DNA from 4 places in the Bradyrhizobium sp. WBOS08 genome. Region 4 is predicted to be linked to each of the others. Evidence: predicted binding sites of a transcription regulator. Region 4 holds the regulator's gene; each other region holds the start of a gene.
What was found. Region 4 encodes LexA, which represses DNA repair genes until DNA is damaged. Its sites were predicted from a motif close to TGTTCNNNNTGTGTTCNG; they were not measured.
Positions count from the first base shown of each region.

Region 1: recA (recombinase RecA) is a predicted target of LexA. The motif match lies at 2,096-2,113, and genes of this name have one in related genera.
Region 2: DCM80_RS20160 (DUF3072 domain-containing protein) is a predicted target of LexA. The motif match lies at 1,509-1,526, and genes of this name have one in related genera.
Region 3: DCM80_RS09740 (DNA recombination protein RmuC) is a predicted target of LexA. The motif match lies at 2,085-2,102, and genes of this name have one in related genera.

Region 1 is NZ_CP028988.1:1,263,797-1,267,017, forward strand. Features, by position in the region: gene DCM80_RS06155 (hypothetical protein) at 1-829, opposite strand, end outside; gene recA (recombinase RecA) at 934-2,022, opposite strand; gene DCM80_RS06165 (hypothetical protein) at 2,332-2,532, shown strand; gene DCM80_RS06170 (hypothetical protein) at 2,675-2,842, shown strand.
Region 2 is NZ_CP028988.1:4,279,004-4,282,224, reverse strand. Features, by position in the region: gene DCM80_RS20180 (HWE histidine kinase domain-containing protein) at 1-491, shown strand, start outside; gene DCM80_RS20175 (hypothetical protein) at 580-801, opposite strand; gene DCM80_RS20170 (hypothetical protein) at 943-1,200, shown strand; gene DCM80_RS20165 (hypothetical protein) at 1,226-1,447, opposite strand; gene DCM80_RS20160 (DUF3072 domain-containing protein) at 1,563-1,757, shown strand; gene DCM80_RS20155 (DUF6496 domain-containing protein) at 1,853-2,155, shown strand; gene DCM80_RS20150 (hypothetical protein) at 2,168-2,530, opposite strand; gene DCM80_RS20145 (Do family serine endopeptidase) at 2,794-3,221, opposite strand, start outside.
Region 3 is NZ_CP028988.1:2,006,947-2,010,167, forward strand. Features, by position in the region: gene truA (tRNA pseudouridine(38-40) synthase TruA) at 1-252, opposite strand, end outside; gene fmt (methionyl-tRNA formyltransferase) at 371-1,294, opposite strand; gene def (peptide deformylase) at 1,435-1,962, opposite strand; gene DCM80_RS09740 (DNA recombination protein RmuC) at 2,134-3,221, shown strand, end outside.
Region 4 is NZ_CP028988.1:6,294,992-6,298,212, reverse strand. Features, by position in the region: gene DCM80_RS29695 (ComEC/Rec2 family competence protein) at 1-58, shown strand, start outside; gene DCM80_RS29690 (hypothetical protein) at 66-500, opposite strand; gene lexA (transcriptional repressor LexA) at 895-1,596, opposite strand; gene glp (gephyrin-like molybdotransferase Glp) at 1,772-2,983, opposite strand.

The sequences.
Region 1 (3,221 bases), 1.6 Mb from region 4:
GCAGGTAGACCTGGTGCCGAGCTCGCAAATTTTGCAGGTCGATCGTACGAAGTTCTTCGCCCAGACCGGCCACTGCGGGCTTTGGGCCGAGTGCGAGGCCTTCGATCAAATATCCCAGTTCGATCTCGCCGAACACATCTGTGCGCCGTAGCGAGCGTAGATGGAACAACGGATTCGTGTTCGCATACCAGGCAAGCATCTCAAGGAATCGCATCTCGGTCGCACCGAGTCCCGTCAAAGGAGACGGGAGCTCTGCCAGCAGGTCGAGCAAGGCGGGCCGCAGCATCAGCAAGGCACTGAGATCACGGCGAAGGAGATCGATGCAAGCTTCAGGAGTCGGCGCGCAGTAGGCGGACCACGCCGATTTGCCGATCTCGAACTCCTCCGCGCCAACGTCCATGACATTAATATCAGGCTCGGCCTCAGCGAAATTATAGTCGGGACTGAACATCAGATCGGAGGCCAGCAATCGGACCGCGAACCTCTGCGCGAGCGCAGGATAGTTGCCGAGGTGATCGAGCAACCAGACCAGTTGCAGCTGGTCGCGGGGCGTGGCCGCGAACCAGAGTTCGATCTCGTCATACCGCTCGCAAAACTCGGCCAGCGATGATTTGCGGCCCTTGGTGCCCTTTGGCCAGCGGACCCAATCCGACCAGTGTTCGGCCGGGCCAAGATCGGCGGCGTAGGCAGCCAAATAAGCCGAGAGCTTTTCCGCCCGCGGGAGCGGCCCCCACTCAAATTGAAAATGGAACGGGATGACGATCTCGGCCAAGCCCGATCGAGCAAGCTCCCTGCCGCCGCCCCAGCCGGTCAAGATCAGCCGCTTCATCACACCACCTGATCAACGCACACATAAACGAAACGGGCGCTGACGACGTCGGCAACTCAACGTCCTCAGCGCCCGCTCCTCGCGAAAAACTTTCGCGTTAAGACTTACTCGTCCGCCGGCTCCTCGCCGTCGGCGTCGCGCTCGGGCGTGCCGGCCAGGATCTGCTCGGCGATCAGGCCGGAGTTCTGGCGGATCGCGGTCTCGATCTTGGCGGTGATGTCGGGGTTGGCCTTCAGGAACGCTTTCGAGTTCTCGCGGCCCTGACCGAGGCGCTGGCTGTCATAGGAGAACCAGGCGCCGGATTTCTCGACGATGCCGGCCTTGACGCCGAGATCGAGGATCTCGCCCATCTTGGAGACACCCTCGCCGTACATGATGTCGAACTCGACCTGCTTGAAGGGGGGCGCCAGCTTGTTCTTGACCACCTTGACGCGCGTGGTGTTGCCGACCACCTCGTCGCGCTCCTTGATCGCGCCGATGCGGCGGATGTCGAGGCGGACGGAGGCGTAGAATTTCAACGCGTTCCCGCCGGTGGTGGTCTCGGGCGAGCCGTACATCACACCGATCTTCATGCGGATCTGGTTGATGAAGATCACCATGGTGTTGGACTTGTTGATCGAGGCCGTGAGCTTGCGCAGCGCCTGGCTCATCAGGCGGGCCTGCAGGCCCGGCAGGGCATCGCCCATCTCGCCCTCGAGCTCGGCCTTCGGCACCAGCGCCGCGACCGAATCGATCACCATCACGTCCACCGCGCCGGAGCGCACCAGCGTGTCGCAGATCTCCAGCGCCTGCTCGCCGGTGTCGGGCTGCGAGATCAGCAGCTCGTCGATGTTGACGCCGAGCTTGCGGGCATAGACCGGGTCGAGCGCGTGCTCGGCATCGATGAAGGCGCAGATGCCGCCCTTCTTCTGTGCTTCCGCCACCGTATGCAGCGCCAGCGTGGTCTTGCCCGAGGATTCCGGCCCGTAGATCTCGACGATGCGCCCCTTGGGCAGGCCGCCGATGCCGAGCGCGATATCGAGCCCGAGCGAGCCCGACGACACCGCCTCGATGTCCATGGACCGGTCGTTCTTGCCGAGCTTCATCACCGAGCCCTTGCCGAACTGGCGCTCGATCTGCGAGAGCGCGGCGGCCAGAGCTTTACTCTTGTCCATGGAAGATCCTTCGACGATACGCAGGGCAGTGGCGGACATTGGGTCGTGCTCCTTATGGCGAGGATTCGCGTGAGGGACAAACAGTTGCGAGGCGGCGCGGCGATAAAAGCAATGTACCCTATTTGTTCTAGGTTCGCAATATGTTCTTTTGCGGATTTGGGCGCTGTCCGTTGGACAGTCCCGGATTGTTGGCAACCCTCCCCTCAATCCCGCCCTGTGCGCACAAGTGAACAGACGCCGCTCCATCGCTGCTCCCTAATGGGGCCATCACCGCTCGGATCGTGGCAATTATCGGTGACGAGAACGCCGATCGCGCTCCCGCCTTCCTCGCGCGGACAGGAGCGCGCCTTGTTCAAGCGACGACGTTTCAAGCAGCAGCTGACCCTGCAGGACCGGCTCACCGCCTGGGTCAAGCAGGTCAAGGACGACGCTGCGAAGCTGCCGCCTGGCCCTAAACGGGACGCCCTGCTCAAGAAGGCGCGCCAGGCCGAAATGGCAAATCATCTGCACGACTGGGTCAAATCCCCCGGGCTGCAACCGCCGAAATAGCCGAGCAACCCCGACGTCCTTGTCCGACCGAAGCTCGACGCGCTTGATCGCGGTCGCCGTCATCATTCCGCAATCGTATGGCACCGAACCTTTCGCGGTCCCAGGCCTTTTCCAGGACGAGACCGCAATTCTGGGGACCGTCATGACGGACAACGAGCACCACGAAACGAGCCGGCGCCATCCTCTGCTGGAGGCGGCGCGCGAGGAGCTGATCAAGTTCGAGCGCAAGGAAAACGAGTTCCGCAAGAAGGATCGCGAAGAGCGCGCCAGCGAGCTTCGGCTACCGCTCGGCGAGATCAAGATCCACTAAGCCCCGCCAGCGGCAGTTTAGGTATCTAGATACCTAAGTTAGGTCATTGAAAAACCATGGGAATTCTATGCAGCCTACTGTGCATGGGGTTGTTTTTCCATTTTTTGAGATGCCGCATGCCGCAACCTGCGATCATCGCAAGACGCGACTGCCGGCGGTGCCCGGCCTACAGCAGCGCGAGTAGCACGAGGCCGATCACCAGCACCACGAAGCCAGCCGCTGTCGCGGCGGCGAACGACCGCTCTACGTTATCCATGATGCCACCCCATCGTCGGCGTGCCACGTTTCCCCCATGGCCGCGCCGAACGGTCTGGAATCTTGCCGACCTGTGTGACCGCAGTTGTGCGAACGGATGTCGAAATTGGGACCGCTGCGGGGC
Region 2 (3,221 bases), 2.0 Mb from region 4:
ACACCATCCTGTCGCTGTCGAGCTGGCAGGGTGCCGAGCTCTCCAGGCTGATCGACGAGGAGCTGGCGCCCTACTCGCTCGGCGGCCAGATCATATTGGCAGGTCCGGAGGTCCAATTGCTGCCGACCACGGCCCAGACGCTGGCGCTCGCCCTGCACGAGCTCTTCACCAACTCGGCCAAGTACGGCGCCCTCTCGACCAGATCGGGACGGCTCACGATCGGCTGGCAGGTCGAGGAGCAATTGCTGACGCTGAGCTGGGAGGAATCGGGCGGTCCGCTCGTCATGCCTCCGAAATCGCGCGGCTTCGGTACGCGGAGCCTGCTGGCGAGCGTCGAGTCCCAGCTCGGCGGGCAAGCGCGGTTCGATTGGCGCGCCGAGGGCCTGTTGTGCCGCCTTGAGGTGCCATTGACCCGCAAGACGGGGGCGACGGCCCCATCCGGGAAGTTCGAGGATGCCGGCTCCGCCGAATTGCAGCGCGCATCCGGTTAGCGGAATGGCGACCGGTTCGCATCGAGTGGATACGCCAAGGCGATAAGCGAGTGCGTCCGTTCCGTTTCCGACGGAGCGGAAAAAAGCATCAGCCGGACGCGGCGCTCGTCATGCGTCGCGCCATTCGCGGGTCGCGCGCAACGCGCCCCTCGAGCCAGGCTTCCGTCTGGGCGAGATCGCGCAATGCCCTGGCATAGCGGCGCGCCGCGCTTCGCTCCGCCCCGCGCGGCAGCTTGCGGGCCTTGTGGAGGATGTCCGCGGCCGCGTTGCGATAGGCCAGCGAGCGATAGAGAAAGACCACCTTACCCATATCGATGTTCCCGTTTTGCTGGGCCCCATCCTCGCAAGCCCGGCATGAACGTCGGATGAAGCGGTCGATGACAATTCCTTCATTCCTCAGGAACAGTGGATTGCCGCCCGCGTTGGCATGCCAAATCGGGATGCAGTTCCCATGCGCACAAAAAAGTCGTCAGACCTGATTTCTGCGACCGGCCTCATCAAGCTGATGACGCACGCATTGATGGGCGCAGCCCTCGGCCTCGTCTTCAGTCTCGCGCTGATCCTGTGCAATCCGGCTGTCGCCAGCCTGCTTGCCAACGGCGGAAGCCAGACCGTGATCGTCTTCGCTCTCACATTGGTGACGACCTTCGCGATCGGCGCGACACTCACCGGCGTCGTGTTCATCATCGCCGAGGACAAGCAATCTTGAAGCGCGCGTGAGGCGCGGAGCTCCCTCAGCGCCGGGAGGCCGCGCGCTCGGGCTTGCCGGCTGTCTTCACGAGACGTAGGCGTACCCGGTCGTGGACGTCGGGCAGGACATCGGCGCCGCCGGCCGCCTTCCATTCGCCGATCAGCAAGGTGATCTTTCGGCGCAGCTCCAGCTGCGCCAGCGCCTGTTCGGCGCAATCGCGATCCCCGTTGATGCGATCCCGCACGGACGCCTCGACATCGGCCATCTCCAGCCTCAAGGCGCTGATTTTACGTCGAATTTCATTAATTCTGTTGTCCATGGCTTGTTAGAACAAAATAAGAACATATAGTCAAGCCAGGATTTGAAGATGGAGACGCCGGATGCAGGTTAAAGGTAAATACGACGCCAGGATCTTTCTCGCCGAGCAGATGACCCGGGCGCAGGGGCTGAGGCTGAAACGGTTGAGCGAAGAGGCCTATCAGCCCGCCCAATATGCGCGCGATCTGTCCTTCACCGAGGCCGCGCGGCGCATCCAGGTGCTGGAAGCCGAGATCGAGCTGGCGAACTCCTTCTAGGGGTCCACCTGGCTAGGCGTGCACCTGGCCTTGGCCTGCTGTTTCGGAACCATGGTGGGTCCGGATGGTTTTCCTGAGCCAACGGAGAATCATGCATGGCACGCAAGGCAAAGAAACGCCGCTACTCGCCCAGCTCCGGCAGCGAGGTCGAAAGCGAGATGCGGCGCTACAAGAAGGGCACCGCCAAGAGCGGCCGCAAAGGCCGTGGCGGGCGCGTGAAGAGCCGCAAGCAGGCGATCGCGATCGGGCTGTCGAAGGCGCGCAAGAAGGGGAAGAAGGTCCCGAAGAAGGCTGCCAAGAAGACGTCGTCCAAGAAGCGGGCGACCAGGAAGACAGCCAAGAAATCGTCCAAGAAATCGTCGAAGAAATCGTCGAAGCGCAAATCCAGCAAGCGTTGACGCTGTCCCGTCTCAGATCATGCTGCCCGGCATAAAGCAGCGGATCGAGACGCCGAACGCGGTCTTCACCGGCCACACCATGGTGCGGCCGGCGCGGTTCGGCTCGGTGATGACGGCTTCGTCCGGCACGTCGATCCACTCGCCGTCGAGACGCACGCGATAACGCCCGTTGTGCGATTCCCAGTCGGGATCAGCGACGGCAAAACCGTCGGCGTCCGAGCAGCATGGACCGAGGTGGCTGCGCAGGCTGTCGAACCACGGCTTCAGCGGCGAGTTCGCGTAGCGGCCGTCTTCGCGACCGAGCGCGGTTCCGTCCCAAAGCACGAACGGCGCCGCAAGCAGCGCACCCCTCAGCGAGAGCTTCAATCGATCCATGTCGGCACCGATCAAATCCGAACCATCGGCAGTTCCACAAAGCGGCCGGGGGTACGAAGTTCCACGCTTGCAACCCGTTCGCGGCGTCATTGCCGCGGCGGGCAAGTTCGAAGTGTGATGGGCGAACACGGCTTTTTCGTATGAACCGGGTCACCATCCCTGCCGTTAACGAGAATGTTATCGATTGCGTCGCAAGTCGTGACGGCGAACGAAGAAGGCGGCCCGAGGGCCGCCTTCTTGATGTCTGCCGATAGCTGCTCGCCTCAGGCGAGCGGGACCGCGACGAACCTCGTCGCCTCGGCGCTTCTGACCTGCAGCAGCACGCTGCGCTTGCCGGACGATTTGGCCTCCGCCAGCTCGGAGCGGACGTCGCCGACATTGGCCACGGCCTTGCCGCCGACATTGAGGATGACGTCGCCGGTCTGGATGCCGCGCTGCGCCGCCGGCCCTTGCGGATCGACCTCGGTGACGACAACGCCCTTCTGACCGGCGCCCTGGACCTCAGCCGCTGGAGCCAGGCCGAGCCCGAGACGCGGCGTGCCGGCTCTCGGCTGCTCTCTGCCCTGGTCGGCATCGCCACTTGCCTTGGCCTGCCGCTCGTTCGGCAACTCGCCGAGGACGAGCGTCAACGTCTTGGTCGTGCCGTTGTGGAAGACGTCGAGCTTCACCGAGCTGCCCGGGGCCAGGGTGG
Region 3 (3,221 bases), 2.3 Mb from region 4:
GCGCAGATGCGCGTTGAGCCCGTCGCGAAGACGGCCCGGCGGAAACTGCTTGTCGACGTCGACATGCGCGACCTGGCCGCGCGCATGCACGCCGGCATCGGTGCGGCCGGCGCCATGCACCCGCAGATCCGCCCCCGTCATCGCCTTCACGGCCGCTTCCAGCGCGCCCTGCACCGAGGGCAGCGTGTTCTGCACCTGCCAGCCGAAGAACGGCGCGCCGTCATATTCGATGGTGAGCTTGTAGCGGGGCATTTTATCCAGTTTCACTGTCATTGCCCGCGAAGGCGGGCAATCCAGTACTCCGCAGCCTATCCGTTCAGCCGAGAAGCTCGGCGTACTGGATACCCCGCCTGCGCGGGGTATGACAGTGTCAGGTGAATTTGGCTCCCGCCTTCAACGGCACGCCGCGCAGGAAGTCGGCGGCCTGCATCCGGCCCTTGCCCTCGCGCTGGAGCTCGACGATGCGGATCGCGCCCTCGCCGCAGGCGACGGTGAGATGATCGCCGAGCACCGCGCCCGGCTCGCCCGCGCCTTGCGCCAGCTGACAGCGCAAGATCTTGACGCGCGCGTTCTCCAGCTCGGCCCAGGCGCCGGGAAACGGCGACAGGCCGTGGATGTGGCGCAGCACCTCGTGCGCCGGCTTGCGCCAGTCGATCCGCGCCTCGGCCTTGTCGATCTTGGCGGCATAGGTGACCCCGTCCTCGCTCTGCTTCCTGAGCTGGAGCCCGCCGCGATCGAGCGCGGCCATCGCCCGCACCATCAGATCGGCACCGAGACGCGAGAGCCGATCGTGCAGCTCCGCCGCCGTCATGTTGTCGGTGATCGCGAGCCGCTCGGCCATGGCGACGTCGCCGGTATCGAGACCGACATCCATCTTCATCACCATCACGCCGCTCTCGGCATCGCCGGCCATGATCGCGCGGTTGATCGGCGCCGCGCCGCGCCAGCGCGGCAGCAGCGAGGCATGCAGATTGTAGCAGCCGAGTTTCGGCGCATCGAGGATCGCCTGCGGCAGGATCATGCCGTAGGCGACCACGACGGCGGCATCCGCCTCGAACGCACTGAACTCGTCGAGCGCCTCCTGGGTTTTCAACGTCTTCGGCGTCAGCACGGGCACGCCGAGCTTTCGCGCGGCTTCCTCGACCGGGGTCGGCTGCAATTGCAGCCCGCGCCGTCCGCCCGGCTTCGGCGCACGGGTGTAGACGGCCACGATTTCATGGCCATGCGCGACCAGCTCGAGCAGCGTCGGCACGGAGAAATCGGGCGTGCCCATGAAGATGAGGCGGAGGGGCATGTGACGAGACAATCCTCGAACAACAAGCAAGGTACTCGTCATGGCCGGGCTTGTCCCGGCCATCCACGTTCTTCCTGCTCGGAGCCGCAAAGAACGTGGATGCCCGGCACAAGGCCGGGCATGACGGCGGAGGACGTGGCCTACTCGCCGGCGCGCTTGGCGGCCTTCTCGAACTTCTTCATGACGCGGTCGCGCTTGAGCTTGGAGAGATAATCGACGAACAGCACGCCGTTGAGATGGTCGATCTCGTGCTGGATGCAGGTGGCATAGAGGCCTTCGGCGTCCTCCTCGTGCACCTTGCCGTCGAGATCGGTGAAGCGCACGCGCACCTTCGCCGGGCGCTCGACCTCCTCGTAATATTCGGGGATCGAGAGGCAGCCTTCTTCGTAAACAGAGAGTTCCTCCGAGGCCGCGATGATCTCCGGATTGATGAAGACGCGCGGCAGCGGCTTGGTCTCGCCGTTTTCGTCGCGCTTGGCGAGATCCATGGTGATCAGCCGCAGCGGCTGCGCGACCTGAATCGCGGCGAGGCCGATGCCGGGCGCGTCGTACATGGTCTCGAACATGTCGTCGGCAAGCTTGCGGATCTCCGAGGTGACCTTCTCGATCGGCTTGGAGACCAGGCGCAGCTGCTTGTCGGGCAGGATGATGATTTCTCTGAGGGCCATGGCCGCGATTTAAGCCCCATGCCCGATGCGGTCAATGCGGCCAGGAACCCTGTTAACCCCTCGCTAACCATAAAACTTCAGGTTTCGTTAACCATAAAAATTAACGGAGCATTCACCATAAATGTTCGCTATTCGTTCGTACGCCCAGGCGAATCGGCTAGAAGGGTCGGCATGAACGACATCATTTTCATGCTCGGCGACTGGCCGGTGCGCGTCGTGGACGCGCTGATCGGCTTCGGCGCCCTGGTTCTCATCCTGCTGGTGGTGATCGCGGTCGTGATCGCGCGGTCCGGGCGGCGCGGCGCGGAACTCGCCATGGCGCACGCGATCCGGGCCGACGAGCTCGAGGAGCGCCTGAGCGAGGTGCTGCGGGCCCAGAGCGAATCCTCCGGCCGGGTCGACGCCATGACCCAGGCGCTGGCCGGCCGCCAGGCCGAGATGGCGCGGGCGGTCAACGAACGGCTGGATTCGGTCACCCACCGCGTCGGCCAGTCCATGGAACATTCGACCCGCAACACCATGGAGAGCCTGCGCGCGCTGCACGAGCGGCTCGGCATCATCGACAGCGCGCACAAGAATCTCACCGACCTCACCACCCAGGTGACCACCTTGCGCGACGTGCTCGCCAACAAGCAGTCGCGCGGCGCCTTCGGTCAGGCGCGGATGGAGGCGATCGTCCAGGACGGGCTTCCCAAAGGCTCCTACGAGTTCCAGTTCACGCTCTCGACCGGCAAACGGCCGGACTGCGTCGTGTTCCTGCCCGACCAGCGCCCGCTCTGCATCGACGCCAAATTTCCGCTGGAGGCGATGACGGCGCTGCACGATGCCCGCACCGACGAGGAGAAGCGCCTCGCCACGCAGCGGCTGCGCGGCGACGTGATGAAGCATGTCAGCGACATCGCCGAAAAATATCTCGTCGCCGGCGAGACCCAGGAGATGGCGCTGATGTTCGTGCCGTCGGAATCGGTCTACGCCGAAATCCACGACGGTTTCGACGACGTGATCCAGAAGGCCTATCGTGCCCGCGTCGTGCTGGTCTCGCCCTCGCTTCTGATGCTCGCGATCCAGGTGATGCAGCAGATCATGAAGGACGCGCGCATGCGCGATGCCGCCGACCAGATCCGCACCGAGGTGATCAAGCTCGGCGACGATCTCGGCCGGCTGCGCGACCGCGTGCTGAAGCTGCAGAAGCATTTCGCCGACGTGAACGAGGACGTCCGCCAGGTGCTGATCTCCGCCGACAAGATCGAGAAGCGCGC
Region 4 (3,221 bases):
GGCTTCGCGCGTCCGCGACGCAACGCCGGCGGAGGCCGATCTTCAGGCCGAGGACTGAGCTTTGATCAGCCGATCGGCTGGCGCGTGACGGCCGCCCGACTGTCCGCGATGATCTCAGGCTTATGCTCGCGCTCACCGACCGGCTGCGTCACCGGCAGCTGCAGCACGGTTGCGCGCTGGCCTTCGACCAGCTGAGTCACCAGCACGTACTTGCCGTCAGGAAATTCGATCGCGTCGTGATGGCGATCGGGAATGTGCGGATCGATCTTGCCGAACTTGCCGACGCGGGAGTTGACGGTGCGCGTCCAGATCCAGCGGTTGTCGTAACGGACGTTGTCGGCGAAGGCGAGCTCCGTCCCCGGCAGCAGGCAGACCGCAACGGAGAGATCGGCTTCGGAGGCGAAGCCGCGCGTCGAGGTGCCGCGGAAGGTTGTCGTGACGATCGTCTCGCCGACTTCGGCGGGACGCGTCGCGACGGCATGCAGGCTGTAGTCACACATCGGGTGCTCCTCATGCGAAGATAGCGACCCGCGTCTCGTCGAGGCGCAGGCCTCAATCAGAGTGGAAGCCTGCAACGCTCTGCTTGGTTATGGGCAAATCTGCGGCTCGCGTCCGCAGCGCGCGATCACATTATCTTTCCCGGATTCGATAGGAACAAACATCGCATGCTTGCATTTGGCCGGCGTATCGGCGCTGCCGCACCACTCTGGCGCAAGGCTATCGCATTTGGCTATGGTCAGCCGCCTCCACAGCGTCATGGCCGGGCTTGTCGCGGCCATCCACGCCTTCCACGCAGCACAATGAACGTGGATGCCCGGGACAAGCCCGGGCATGACGACCTCTGCAAAATTCAAGTGCGATTGCCGAAGCGCGCCCGGCGCTTGATGCTCGGTATCAGTACTTCCGGTAAAGCCCGATCAGCTTGCCCTGAATCTTCACGCGGTTCGGCGGCAGGATACGCACCTCGTAAGCGGCATTGGCCGGCTCGAGTGCGATCGAGGCGCCGCGGCGGCGGAAACGCTTGAGCGTGGCCTCCTCGTCGTCGATCAGCGCCACCACGATGTCGCCGGTATTGGCGCTCTCGTTGCGCTGGATGAGCGCCATGTCGCCGTCGAGGATACCGGCCTCCACCATGGAATCGCCGCGCACTTCGAGCGCGTAGTGCTCGCCCGAGCCGAGCATGTCGGGCGGAACGCTGATGGTGTGGCTGCGGGTCTGCAACGCCTCGATCGGCGTGCCGGCCGCGATACGGCCCATCACGGGCACCGCAACGGGCCGCTCGCCCTCGTCCATGGAGGGGCTGGAGCTGGTGCGGACCTTGCCGAGATTGCCCTCGATGACGCTCGGCGTGAAGCCGCGCCGGGCGCCGGCGGCAGCCTGGAGCTCCGGCAGCTTGATCACTTCGATGGCGCGTGCGCGGTTGGGCAGGCGGCGGATGAAGCCGCGCTCCTCGAGCGCGGTGATCAGGCGGTGGATGCCCGACTTCGAGCGCAGGTCGAGCGCATCCTTCATCTCGTCGAAGGAGGGCGGCACGCCGCTTTCCTTCAAACGTTCGCTGATGAACCTCAGAAGCTCGTATTGTTTGCGCGTTAACATCTCGACCAAAGTCCCCCGGTTGATGTCGTTCGATTCCGAGACGATGAGTTCAGCGATAAGCCGCTACATGCTCGAAACAAATCATGAACGGACACTATATGTTCGATACATGTTCCGCAACTGCTTAATTTACCGTGAACGGTGGCGAACTCGCGGAATGCGTGTGGCCTTGCACTCAGACGGGGAGCCGCAGCACCTCGCAAGGGCTGCCGGCCTCGGCCTTCGGCGCGAACGGTGCGCGGACGAGAAGTACCTGTGCCGCAGCAAGATTCGCAAGCAGAGAGGAATCCTGATGGCTGACGGGGACGGCGACTTGCGCACCGTCGTCGCGCAGCTCCAGGCGCGCGCGCAGATAATCCTCGCGCTGGTCGTTGGCGCCGAGATCCTTGCCCAGCAAGGCGCGCTCGCGGCGATGATGAATCACTGAACGGCCCGACAAGGCGCGAATCAACGGCACCATGAACAGGAACGCGCACACGTAGGACGACACGGGATTGCCGGGCAGGCCGATCACGCGCATCGCGCCGAGCCGTCCGTGCATCATCGGCTTGCCGGGCCGGATCGCGATCTTCCAGAACGCCATCGAGATGCCTTCGTCCCGCAGCGCCTGCTGGACCAGATCATGGTCGCCGACCGACGCGCCGCCGGTCGTGATGAGGATGTCAGCACCGCTCTCGCGGGCGCGGCGGATACCGGCGGAGGTCGCCTCCAGCGTGTCGGCGGCGACACCGAGGTCGATGGTCTCGGCGCCCTCGCTGCGGGCGAGCGCATGCAGGGCGTAGCCGTTGGAATAGACGATCTGGCCGTGCCCGGGCGTGGTGCCCGGCCTCACCAGCTCGTCGCCGGTGGCGAGGATCGCAACTCTGGGACGGCGGTGGACGGCGAGATCCGGGTAATTCATCGCCGCGGCAAGCGCGAGATCGCGCTCCGTCAGGCGGGTTCCCTTGCGCAGGAGCACGTCACCCTCGCGGAAATCGACGCCGGCCGGGCGGACGTGCCGTCCGGCGATCGCGGCTTCCTTGATGGTGACGCGGTTGCCGTCCGCGACAGTGTCCTCCTGGATCACGACCGCGTCCGCTCCGTCCGGGATGACGCCGCCGGTGAAGATCCGCACGGCTTCGCCGGCGCCAACTGCTCTCGTGAAAGGACGGCCGGCTGCGATCTCGCCGATCACCGTCAGCCGGGAATCGACCGTTGCCGCATCGGCCGCGCGCACGGCGTAGCCGTCCATCGCCGACATCGCCTGCGGCGGCTGCGTGCGCCGCGCCGCGACGTCATGCGCGAGCACGCGGTGATAGGCCTCGTCGAGCGAAACCATCTGTTCAGGCAGTGGCTCTGCACCTGCCAGCACCGCGGCAAGGGCGTCGGAAACCGGCATCAGGGCCACGGGCGAAACTCCTGCTCGCACATCGTTCAATGGGGCGGCGAGAGTTCTAGCTGACTGCAGAGGCGAGGCAAAGCAGCACGCAGGATGATCTATCCTGCGTGCCCTCCGTGATCGAGCAAGTGCAAGTTCGCACGCGTGATTCTAAAGGCGAAACGGCGGGCATGAGCCTGACCAACACTGAGCTGCCAGCGCCATCGCTAATGTGGTCAAGGTGCCGTCGGCCCGTCCGGGCTGACGT